Regions from separate parts of the Acidaminococcus sp. HCP3S3_G9_1 genome, predicted to be linked through region 1. Evidence: riboswitches for the same ligand, from Rfam matches in the RefSeq annotation. Region 1 holds a riboswitch; each other region holds the start of a gene.
What was found. A riboswitch is a leader RNA that binds a small molecule or an ion and turns the genes downstream of it on or off. The one in region 1 is predicted to bind S-adenosylmethionine.

Region 1 (3,273 bases):
GCTTCGGCCATGGTGAAGGCGATGGTGGTGTGGAGCAGGGCATCCAGAGCCGGATCTTCCTGGGCCAACTGGCACAGTTCCTGCCAGTGGCCTTCCGGGTCTTCATAGATGGCCTGGCGGCCGGCATCCTGGAGTTTGGCGCTTTTCTGGAGATGGGCCAGGGTCAGGGGAGTGAACCGGTAAGGGAAAGGATGGGATTCGATGGCCACAATGGCTTTGGCCAGGGTCCCCAGGGCTGTCCCTTTCCCGGGACGGCTGGAATGGCCTCCGGGAGAGGTGGCGTAGATCTCGAAGTTCACCGGGGATTTTTCCGCCACTCCGATCTTGGCTTCCAGCTTGTCCCCCACCGGGAACAGGCCGCCCCCTTCGTCCACTACGGTGCCCAGCCGGACCCCCTTCTCTTCCAGGTGCCGGGTGAGCTTTTCCGCCCCGTCCACATCGTTTTCCAGGTACACTTCCTCACTGTAGCCCAGGGACAGGTACAGGTCGTAAGACGGCCGCCAGCCTTCTGCCAGCAGGGCTTCCACCGCTTCCATTTCCGCCAGCAGCTGGTGCTTGCAGTCGGTGGTACCCCGGCCGCAGATACAGCCGTCGATGATTTCGCCTCCAAAGGGATCGAATTTCCACTGGCCCCGGTCCCCTACTTCCACCACGTCCTGATGGGCCATGAGCAGAAGGGGCTTCTTTGCGCTGCCAGTGCCCTTCAGGTGGAACTGGAGGCCTGCCTGGCCCACTTCATCCAGCTCCATCAGGCGATAGATGTGGGGATAGAATTCCCGGAAGGCCTCATGGAGTTTTTCAAACTGGCTCCAGTCCACCTTGTCCACATTGGCGTTGGACACGGTGGCGCACTGGATGAACCGCTGGAGATGGGCGGCGTATTTCTGTTCTTCTTCCGTAAGCTTCATTGCCGTTCCCTTCTTTCCCAATTACCAGGCCGGTTCCAGGTTGCCTTTGCAGTTTTCCAGGATGTAGTCCTTCACCGGCTGGCTCTGGAAGATCTGGACGAATTTCTTGTAGGTGGGGTTGTCCTTGTCTTCTTCCCGGGCGGCAATGATGTTCACATAGGGGCTGGTATTGTCTTCCTTGGCAATGGCCAGGTCCGTGGACAGACCGGCGGAGTTGGCATACCCGGCGTTGATGATGGAAGCGGCAGTGTCATCCAGGCTCCGGGGCAGCTGGGCAGCTTCCAGTTCCACGATCTGCAGGTGTTTCGGGTTTTCGGTGATGTCATTGACGGTCAGTTCCGTGGGCTTCACATCCGGGTTCACTTTCAGGAGGCCCAGTTTGCTCAGCATCAGGATGGCCCGTCCTCCGTTGGAAGGATCGTTGGGGATGGCGATCTTGTCCCCGTCCTTGATGTCCGCCACGTTTTTGATCTTGGTGGAATACAGCCGCAGGGGAGCCAGGTAGGTCTTGCCGATGCTCACCAGTTTGGTGCCGTTCTTTTTGTTGAAGGCCAGCAGGAAGGGTTCATGCTGGAAGGAGTTCAGGTCGATGTCCTTCTGGGCCAGAGCCTGGTCCGGAGTCACATAGTCGGAGAAGGTCTTGATTTCCACCTTCAGCCCCTGTTTTTCCGCTTCCTTCTTTACCACTTCCATGACCTGTTCGGAATACCCGGGGGTGATCCCTACAGTGATGGTCTTCTTTTCCGCCGGGGCGGCCGCCTTTTTGTCGCTGCCGCAGCCGCTGACCAGGCTGGCCAGGGCCAGGACGGATACGGCTGCTGCAATCCATTTCTTCAGTTTCATGAACATCTCTCCTTTTTCGCCTTCCCGAAAGCCACACAAAGAAAAACACCACCTGCTGGGCAGATGGTGTTTTCGATGACTGAGCTCGCTTTTCATCTGCCAGGGAATCCCTGTTGGAATTGGCACCTTCCCTTCCGGGGGTTGCCGCAGCTTCATAGGGCCAAATCCCTCTGCTGCTCTCGATGAAGGTATGTGATTTTGATGGTTCTGATTCTACACTACTTCACTAGGAAAGTCAAGGACTTTTTGTAACCTGATCAGGAACAGTTGCAGGTAACCGGCTCAAGTCTGGAGTCTGAAGTCTGGAGTCTGGAGCCGAATGTTAAATTTGCAGGCAAATTTTTTGAATGTGTAGAACCTTTGGACGAGTTGATCTCTCAGATTGATTGCGATTCTGGTTTTGCAGAATCAAAAGGATCCGTCCAGCCAGACGGATCCTGTCCAGAGGCTTCCGACTTCAGACTTCGGACTTCCGACTAAGGGGCTGTTGCTCATGCAACAGCCCCTTCTTACTAAAACATTACATCTTCTGATGAGCGCGGCGGGCGATTACGTCCATCTGCTGTTCTCTGGTCAGGTCGATGAATTTCACCGCGTAGCCGGATACCCGGATGGTGAAGTTGGCGTATTCCGGTTTTTCCGGATGTTCCATGCAGTCGATCAGCTTGTCCACGCCGAACACGTTCACGTTCAGGTGGTGGGCTCCCTGGTCGAAGTAGCCGTCCATCACCCGTACCAGGGTGGCTTTCTGTTCTTCTTCATTGTGGCCCAGGGTTTCCGGAGCGATGGTCTGGGTGTTGGAGATCCCGTCCAGAGCATATTCGTACGGCAGCTTGGCCACAGAGTTCAGGGAAGCCAGGAGGCCGTTCTGTTCTGCGCCGTAGGCCGGGTTGGCACCGGGAGCGAACGGGGTGTAGGCTTTCCGTCCGTCAGGCAGGGCACCGGTGGCGCCGCCGTACACCACGTTGGAAGTGATGGTCAGGATGGAAGTGGTGGCTTCGGAATTCCGGTAGGTGTGGTGTTTCCGCAGCTTGGTCATGAAGGTCTTCAGCAGCCATACAGCGATTTCATCCGCCCGGGGATCATCGTTGCCGTATTTGGGGAAGTCCCCTTCGATCTTGTAGTCCACCACCAGGCCGGATTCATCCCGGACCGTGGAAACTTTGGCGTATTTGATGGCGCACAGGGAATCCACCACATGGGAGAAGCCTGCGATGCCGGTGGCAAAAGTCCGGCGCACATCGGTGTCGATGAGGGCCATTTCTGCCGCTTCATAGTAGTATTTGTCATGCATGTACTGGATCAGGTTCAGGATGTTCACGTACAGCCCGGCCAGCCAGTCCATCATCAGGTCGAATTTGTGCATCACTTCGCCGTAGTCCAGCACGTCGGAGGTGATGGGTGCATATTCCGGACCTACCTGCATGTGTTTGCCATCTTTGGTCAGGAATTTTTCATCCTTGCCCCCGTTGATGGCGTACAGCAGACATTTGCCCAGGTTGGCCCGTGCCCCGAAGAACTG
Region 2 (3,273 bases), on a different contig from region 1:
GATAAAAGGGACTGTTGCATGCGCAACAGCCCCTTAGTCGGAAGTCGGGAGTCTGAAGTCGGAAGCCTCAGGACAGGATCCGTCTGGCTGGACGGATCCTTTTGATTCTGTAGAACCAGAATCGCAATTAATCTGAGAAATCATTTCGTTCAACGGTTCTACACATTCAAAAAATTTGCCTGCAAATTTAACCTTCGGCTCCAGACTTCTGACTCCGGACTTGAGCCGCTATGCGGCTCTACAGCTAAGGGGGTGTGAATTTTTTCACACCCCCTCTTTTATTTGATCTTCGTCTTGTTCAGCTTCGCCGAAATCTTGTTCCCTATGGTCTGGACCAACTGGACCAGGGCAATCAGGACGATGACCGTGGCCACCATGGTATCCGCCTGGAACCGCTGGTACCCGTAACGGATGGCCAGGTCACCCAGGCCGCCGCCCCCCAGGGCACCGGCCATGGCGCTGGAACCGATCAGGCTGATCACCGCCAGGGTGATGCCCAGCACAATGGAATGCATGGCTTCCGGCAGCAGCACCTTCCAGATGATCTGGAGAGGGGAGGCCCCCATGCTCTGGGCCGCTTCAATGACCCCGGGATCCACTTCCAGCAGGGAGGATTCGATGATCCGGGAAATGAACGGGGTGCAGGAAATGGTCAGAGGCACGATGGCGGCGGTGGTGCCGATGGAAGACCCCACGATGATCCGGGTGAGGGGAATGATGGCCACCATCAGGATAATGAAAGGCACGGACCGGAGGGCGTTGACAATGGAGCCCAGGGTTTTGTGGAGAGCCGCATTTTCCTTGATGTGGCCTTTTCCGGTAATGGTCAGGATCACCCCCAGGGGGATGCCGAACAGGGATGCAATGGCCGCAGAGAGGGCCACCATGTAGAGGGTCTCTCCCAGGGCCTTAATCAGCAGATGGATCATATTAGGAGACATAACCGATCACCTCGTCTTTGACTTTTCTTTCGTGAAGGTAATCCAGGGCTTTCTTCAGATGGGCCTCGTCCCCTTCCACTTCAATGAGCAGGGTCCCGAAGGGGGTATCCTGCAGGGTTTCAATGTTGGCCGTCAGGATGTTCACATTGGTGTCGTATTCCTTGATCAGCACGGATACAATGGGTTCGCCGGCGCTGTCCCCGATGAAGCTCAGGCTCACCAGGGCCTTATCCCCGGCTTTGTAGTCCTTGTGGATGTCCAGCTTCTTGACGAAATCAGGCAGGTCGTTGTGCTGGATGCTGGCCACGAATTCTTTGGTGGTGGCTTTCTGGGGGTTGGTGAAAATGTCCACCATGGACCCCTGTTCGATGATTTCCCCGTTTTCGATCACGGCCACCCGGTCGCAGATTTCCTTTACCACGTTCATCTGGTGGGTGATCATGACGATGGTGATGTGGAGCCGTTTGTTGATGTCCCCAAGCAGGTTCAGGATGCTTTCGGTGGTCTGGGGATCCAGAGCGGAAGTGGCTTCATCGCAGAGCAGCACCTTGGGGTCGCTGGCCAGGGCACGGGCAATGCCCACCCGCTGTTTCTGGCCCCCGGACAGCTGGCTGGGGTAGTGGTCCGCCCGGTCCTTCAGGCCCACCAGGTCCAGCAGGGGTTCCACTTTTTTCTGGATGGCAGCTTTGTCCATGCCCTGGATTTCCAGAGGGAAGGCAATGTTGCCGAATACGGTGCGGCTGGACAGCAGGTTGAAATGCTGGAAAATCATGCCGATGTTCTGCCGGGCCTTCCGCAGCTGTTCCTCGCCCAGGGCGGTCATTTCCTGGCCGTCCACCATGACTTTGCCGCTGGTGGGCTTTTCCAGCATGTTAATGCACCGGACCAGGGTGCTTTTGCCAGCCCCGGACAGGCCGATGATGCCGAAGATCTCGCCTTCGTTGATGGTCAGATTGATATCCTTCAGGGCATGCAGGTCCCCTGAAGCCGTATGATAGACTTTGTCAATGTGCTGGAGTTCTATCAAGGGGGTTCACCTCCGTAAAAAATAAAAATTCCTCTTCATCAGCAATGAAGAGGAATCAGATTGGCTCACTCATCTTCATCTTTCAGGCCACGCCTGATGGACTTAGCACCGTTCAGCCGGCCAAAGCCGCTGATGGTTGCCGTAACTTCATAGGGCCAGTCCCTCCGTTACTCTGGATGAATTCTGTGCGTATTAAATGATACCGTATAAAGTACAGTTTGTCAATGGGAATTGGGGCATAAGTGCAGAGTAAAGAGTGCAGAGTGCGGGGACGGCAATCATCGAATGATCAACCACTTAACCACTTAACCACTCCTATCCTACATCCGTTGACACCCTCTTCCACCCGTGTTACAATCCTCCCAAAGGAGGGGATTGCCATGGATACCCGGGCTATCCGGCGTTTTCTGCAGGTTTATGAGAAACGGAGCATCCACCAGGCGGCGAAGGTGCTGTTTTTGACGCCCCAGGGGGTGAGCCGGATCATCGGGGTGCTGGAAGGGGAGCTCCAGGCCCGGCTGTTTGTCCGTACTCCCAAAGGGGTGGTGCCTACCCGGGAGGGGGATTATTTCTATGAACACAGCCGTTCCTTCTCCGCCCAGCTGCTCCGGCTCCAGCTGGGGATCCAGGAACTGAAGCGCCAGCAGCAGGGGCTCCGGGTGGGATTTGCCTGCGGGGTGCTCCATGTGATTTCCATCGAGAAACTCCAGAGCGCAGCGGCCCGGCACCCGGAATTCCGGCTGGAATGGGCGGAGGATTTCAACGAAAACATCCTTGAGCTGCTCCAGGAAGGGACCCTGTCCTGCGGATTCTGTGTAGGGTCCCGGGCTCCGGAAGGTTTCTTCCGCCGGGAACTGTTCCAGGCGCCGGTGGAAGCGGTGGTGTACCCGGGGCATCCCCTTTATGACCGGGACAGCCTGTCCCTGGAAGACCTGAAGGGGGAGCCTCTTTTGTGTCTGAACGAGCATTTTTCCATTTACCACAATGTGGTGGAACGGTGCGGGGATTTTGGCTTTACCCCACATTTTGCAGTGAAGACCATGGAAAGCAGCCTGATTTACCAGTTCTGCCAGGAAGGCCGGGGCATCGGCATCGACGCGGCCATCCATCCGGTGGAGGCTCCTCTCCGGCAGATTCCCCTCCGGGAGACCTCCCCCTGGCAGGTGTCCTTTGTGTGCCCCCAAAACCGGGCGGAAGAACCCCTGTTTCAGGAACTGCTGGCGGTGTGCCCCCAGGGGAAATAGTCCTATCAATGATTTATTTATATCTACTGCTGTTTCTTTGCTGGACGGCAGCTTCTTTTTT
Region 3 (3,273 bases), on a different contig from region 1:
AATCGTACAGTTCCTGTTCCTCAGGAGTAAGCCCGGCCACTTCAGGCACTGGGACGTATTTCCCCACTGCCGCCAGGCTTTTCCGGCCCGGGATGAACAGCCGCAGGGCCTCCGCCAGGGTGCACAGGTAGTACTGGGACAGCCAGTAGGCGGTGGCCAGCATTTCACTGTCGAACCAGGGTTCCGTCCCCACCACATCGGCAATGTCCTTCAGTTCCCGGGACAGATCCGGGCTCCGGTCCTCTTCCACAATGAAACCTTCCAGCAGCTGCTGGCCGAAAGGCACCACCACCCGCCAGCCCTGGCCCAGGAAATCCAGGGCCTGGGGCACATGGTAGGTGAACTGCCGAAAAATGTTTTTGGCAGGCAGATTGATGGCAACCTTTGCGTATTCCATCTTATTCCAGTGCTTTTTTCAGCACATCCACTTTATCCAGCCGTTCCCAGGGCAAATCCACATCCGTCCGGCCGAAATGGCCATAGGCAGCAGTCTGGCGGTAAATGGGCCGGCGCAGATCCAGGCTCCGGATAATACCCGCCGGGGTCAGGGAGAAGTTCTTTTCAATCAGTTCCACGATCTTTTCTTCCGGAATGGCAGCGGTGCCAAAGGTGTTCACGCTGATGGACACCGGACGGGCCACCCCGATGGCATAGGCCAGCTGGATTTCGCATTTCCTGGCCAGGCCGGCAGCCACCACGTTCTTGGCCACATACCGGGCCGCATAGGCAGCACTCCGGTCCACTTTTGTGGGATCCTTCCCGGAGAAGGCACCGCCTCCGTGACGAGCCATGCCCCCGTAGGTATCCACGATGATTTTCCGCCCGGTGAGGCCGGAATCCCCCTGGGGCCCGCCGATGACGAACCGGCCGGTGGGGTTGATGTGGTAAATGGTCTTTTCATCCAGCAGATCCGCCGGCACCACCGGCCGGATCACCTGTTCCAGGATGTCCTTCCGCAGCTGTTCCATGGTGATTTCCGGGCTGTGCTGGGCAGAAACCACAATGGTGTCCACCCGTACCGGTTTGTCGTCATCATATTCCACGGAGACCTGGGTCTTCCCATCAGGACGGAGATAAGGCAGGGTGCCGTCCTTCCGGACCTGGGCCAGCCGGCGGGACAGCTTGTGGGCCAGGGAAATGGGCAGGGGCATGTATTCAGGCGTTTCATCGGTGGCATAGCCGAACATCATCCCCTGATCCCCGGCGCCGATTTTTTCTTCTTCTCCCTGGGCGCCCTGTTTGGATTCATCGGATTCATCCACCCCCTGGGCAATGTCCGGGGACTGTTCATCGATGGAGATCAGCACCCCGCAGGTGGCTCCGTCAAAACCATATTTGGCCCGGTCGTAGCCAATGTCGATCACCGTCTGCCGGGCAATCTTGGCAATGTCCACATAGCAGCTGGTGGAAATTTCCCCCACAATATGGATCTGGCCGGTGGCCACCAGGGTTTCGCAGGCAACCCGGGCATCCGGGTCCTGTTCCAGGATGGCATCCAGCACCGCATCAGAGATCTGATCGGCGATTTTGTCAGGATGGCCTTCCGTGACAGATTCAGACGTAAATACTTTCTTCATTATTTCCTCCTTACACAAAAAAAAATACTCCCAAAATGAGAGTACCTATGGGACTCTCATCTTACAATCGACAAACCGCATTGCAGGAATTAGCACCGTTGGCCCAGGGCCATGGTTGCTGTGGCTTCACAGGGCCATTCCCTCCGCCACTCTTGATGAGCTGTATTCGATTTTGCTTTGTAATTATAACAGATACAGTAGGAAAATACAAGACGGGTCCTCAGTAATGGACCACGTCCTGCTCTTTCCGGATCCGGTCCAGGATGGGCCGGGCTTCCTGGCTCTGGAGGAAGTCCCAGGTGGTGGGAGGCACCTGCTCCCGTACCAGCGCCCAGTTTCCTTCCTGGATGGCCTTCCGTACTGTGGAGGCACTGACCACCTGGCCCTGTTCTTCCCGACGGGGCACCACCACGCACTGGATCCCCGCTTCCGGCAGCCGCTTTTCCATCACCTGGTTGTACAGGCCGGTGACCACACTGGTGGGCTCTTCCCCCACATACCGGGCGGTAATCCCCAGTTTCCGGGCGATCTTCACGAAAATGGCCAGATCCAGGTTGGCATGGCTGGCGATCACCGCTTCCGCATCCTTCTGGAAATAGCTGGGGAAGGTGGCCTGGCTGATGATGTAGGGACCGCTGTCATGGTACCGGAGATTGGCCAGGTGCCGTGTCCCTTCCTGGATCAGCTTCTTCCGGACGGCATAGGGGAACAGGCTGGCGTCCTCGCTGACCATGAACAGGTGGACCAGGTCGTTTTCTGCCGCCGCTTTTTCCACCAGGTACTGATGCCCCAGGGTAAAGGGGTTGGCGTTCATGACAATGGCCGCCACTTTGGGAGCTTCCACCCGGCTCCGGGCCAGCTGGTTCAGATAGCTGGAGAAACCTTCCTTCCGGTTTTCCATAAAGACGATCTGGTCTTCGATCCGGGCGATTTCATAAAAACCCAGGTCCCCGAAAAATTTGGCGGAACTGCATTTGGTATACAGGAAAAGGTGGAGATTTCCCCGTTCATACTGGTACTGGACCAAATGGGACACAATCTCGTTCATCAGCCCTTCCCCCTGGTGGTGATGGTCCACCGCCATGCACCGGAGGGTGTTGCCGAAACAGCTTCCGGTGGCAATGGCCCGGTAATCATTGTCGAACATCACACAGGTATAGTCCAGGTTGGCATCCCGGCGGATTCCCTCCTGCTCCAGCAGGGCATCCACCTGGGCATTGGTCCGTTTATCGGAAGGATATACTTGAGAAATAAAATAATCAGACATCACGGTCTCCTTCTGGTTTCAAAGTGAATCCATTATACCACAAAAAAGGGAAAGGAAGGGTTGGTCCGCCAACTCCCTTTCCCTTTTCTTCCCGGTCAGAAACCCAGCTGATCGTTGATCAGGATCACATGGACCCGTTCCGGATGCCGGGCATACCGGGTGATCAGGATCTGGCAGCAGCGGGTTTCCGGCGCCTTGCAGTGGGAACAGAACCCGGTGGTCTTACAAGGTGTCTGGATGTCGAATTTCTGGGCACAGACCGCAGCCGCCGTGTTTTCCGCCCGGTCCAGGGCTGTTTCCAGGCTGGAACACACCTTGTTCAGGCTCACCAGGAACAATACATGGTGGGGCCCGTAGGAAATGGCGGAGACCCGGTTGCCATTGCCGTCGATGTTCACCAGGATCCCGTCCCGGGTCATGGCGTTGCAG

Region 2: another riboswitch for S-adenosylmethionine. It lies ahead of ACTQY1_RS09900 (methionine ABC transporter ATP-binding protein); the one in region 1 lies ahead of ACTQY1_RS08685 (MetQ/NlpA family ABC transporter substrate-binding protein).
Region 3: another riboswitch for S-adenosylmethionine. It lies ahead of metK (methionine adenosyltransferase); the one in region 1 lies ahead of ACTQY1_RS08685 (MetQ/NlpA family ABC transporter substrate-binding protein).

Annotation. Positions count from the first base shown of each region.
Region 1 covers NZ_JBQKCH010000013.1:34,335-37,607, reverse strand. The annotation lists gene ACTQY1_RS08690 (M20/M25/M40 family metallo-hydrolase) at 1-908, opposite strand, end outside; gene ACTQY1_RS08685 (MetQ/NlpA family ABC transporter substrate-binding protein) at 930-1,751, opposite strand; SAM riboswitch class I at 1,841-1,940, opposite strand; gene pflB (formate C-acetyltransferase) at 2,272-3,273, opposite strand, start outside.
Region 2 covers NZ_JBQKCH010000017.1:29,665-32,937, reverse strand. The annotation lists gene ACTQY1_RS09910 (DUF192 domain-containing protein) at 1-37, shown strand, start outside; gene ACTQY1_RS09905 (methionine ABC transporter permease) at 279-941, opposite strand; gene ACTQY1_RS09900 (methionine ABC transporter ATP-binding protein) at 931-1,968, opposite strand; SAM riboswitch class I at 2,041-2,151, opposite strand; gene ACTQY1_RS09895 (LysR family transcriptional regulator) at 2,349-3,212, shown strand.
Region 3 covers NZ_JBQKCH010000001.1:18,298-21,570, forward strand. The annotation lists gene priA (primosomal protein N') at 1-397, opposite strand, end outside; gene metK (methionine adenosyltransferase) at 399-1,577, opposite strand; SAM riboswitch class I at 1,631-1,739, opposite strand; gene citC ([citrate (pro-3S)-lyase] ligase) at 1,798-2,847, opposite strand; gene ACTQY1_RS00105 (lactate utilization protein) at 2,940-3,273, opposite strand, start outside.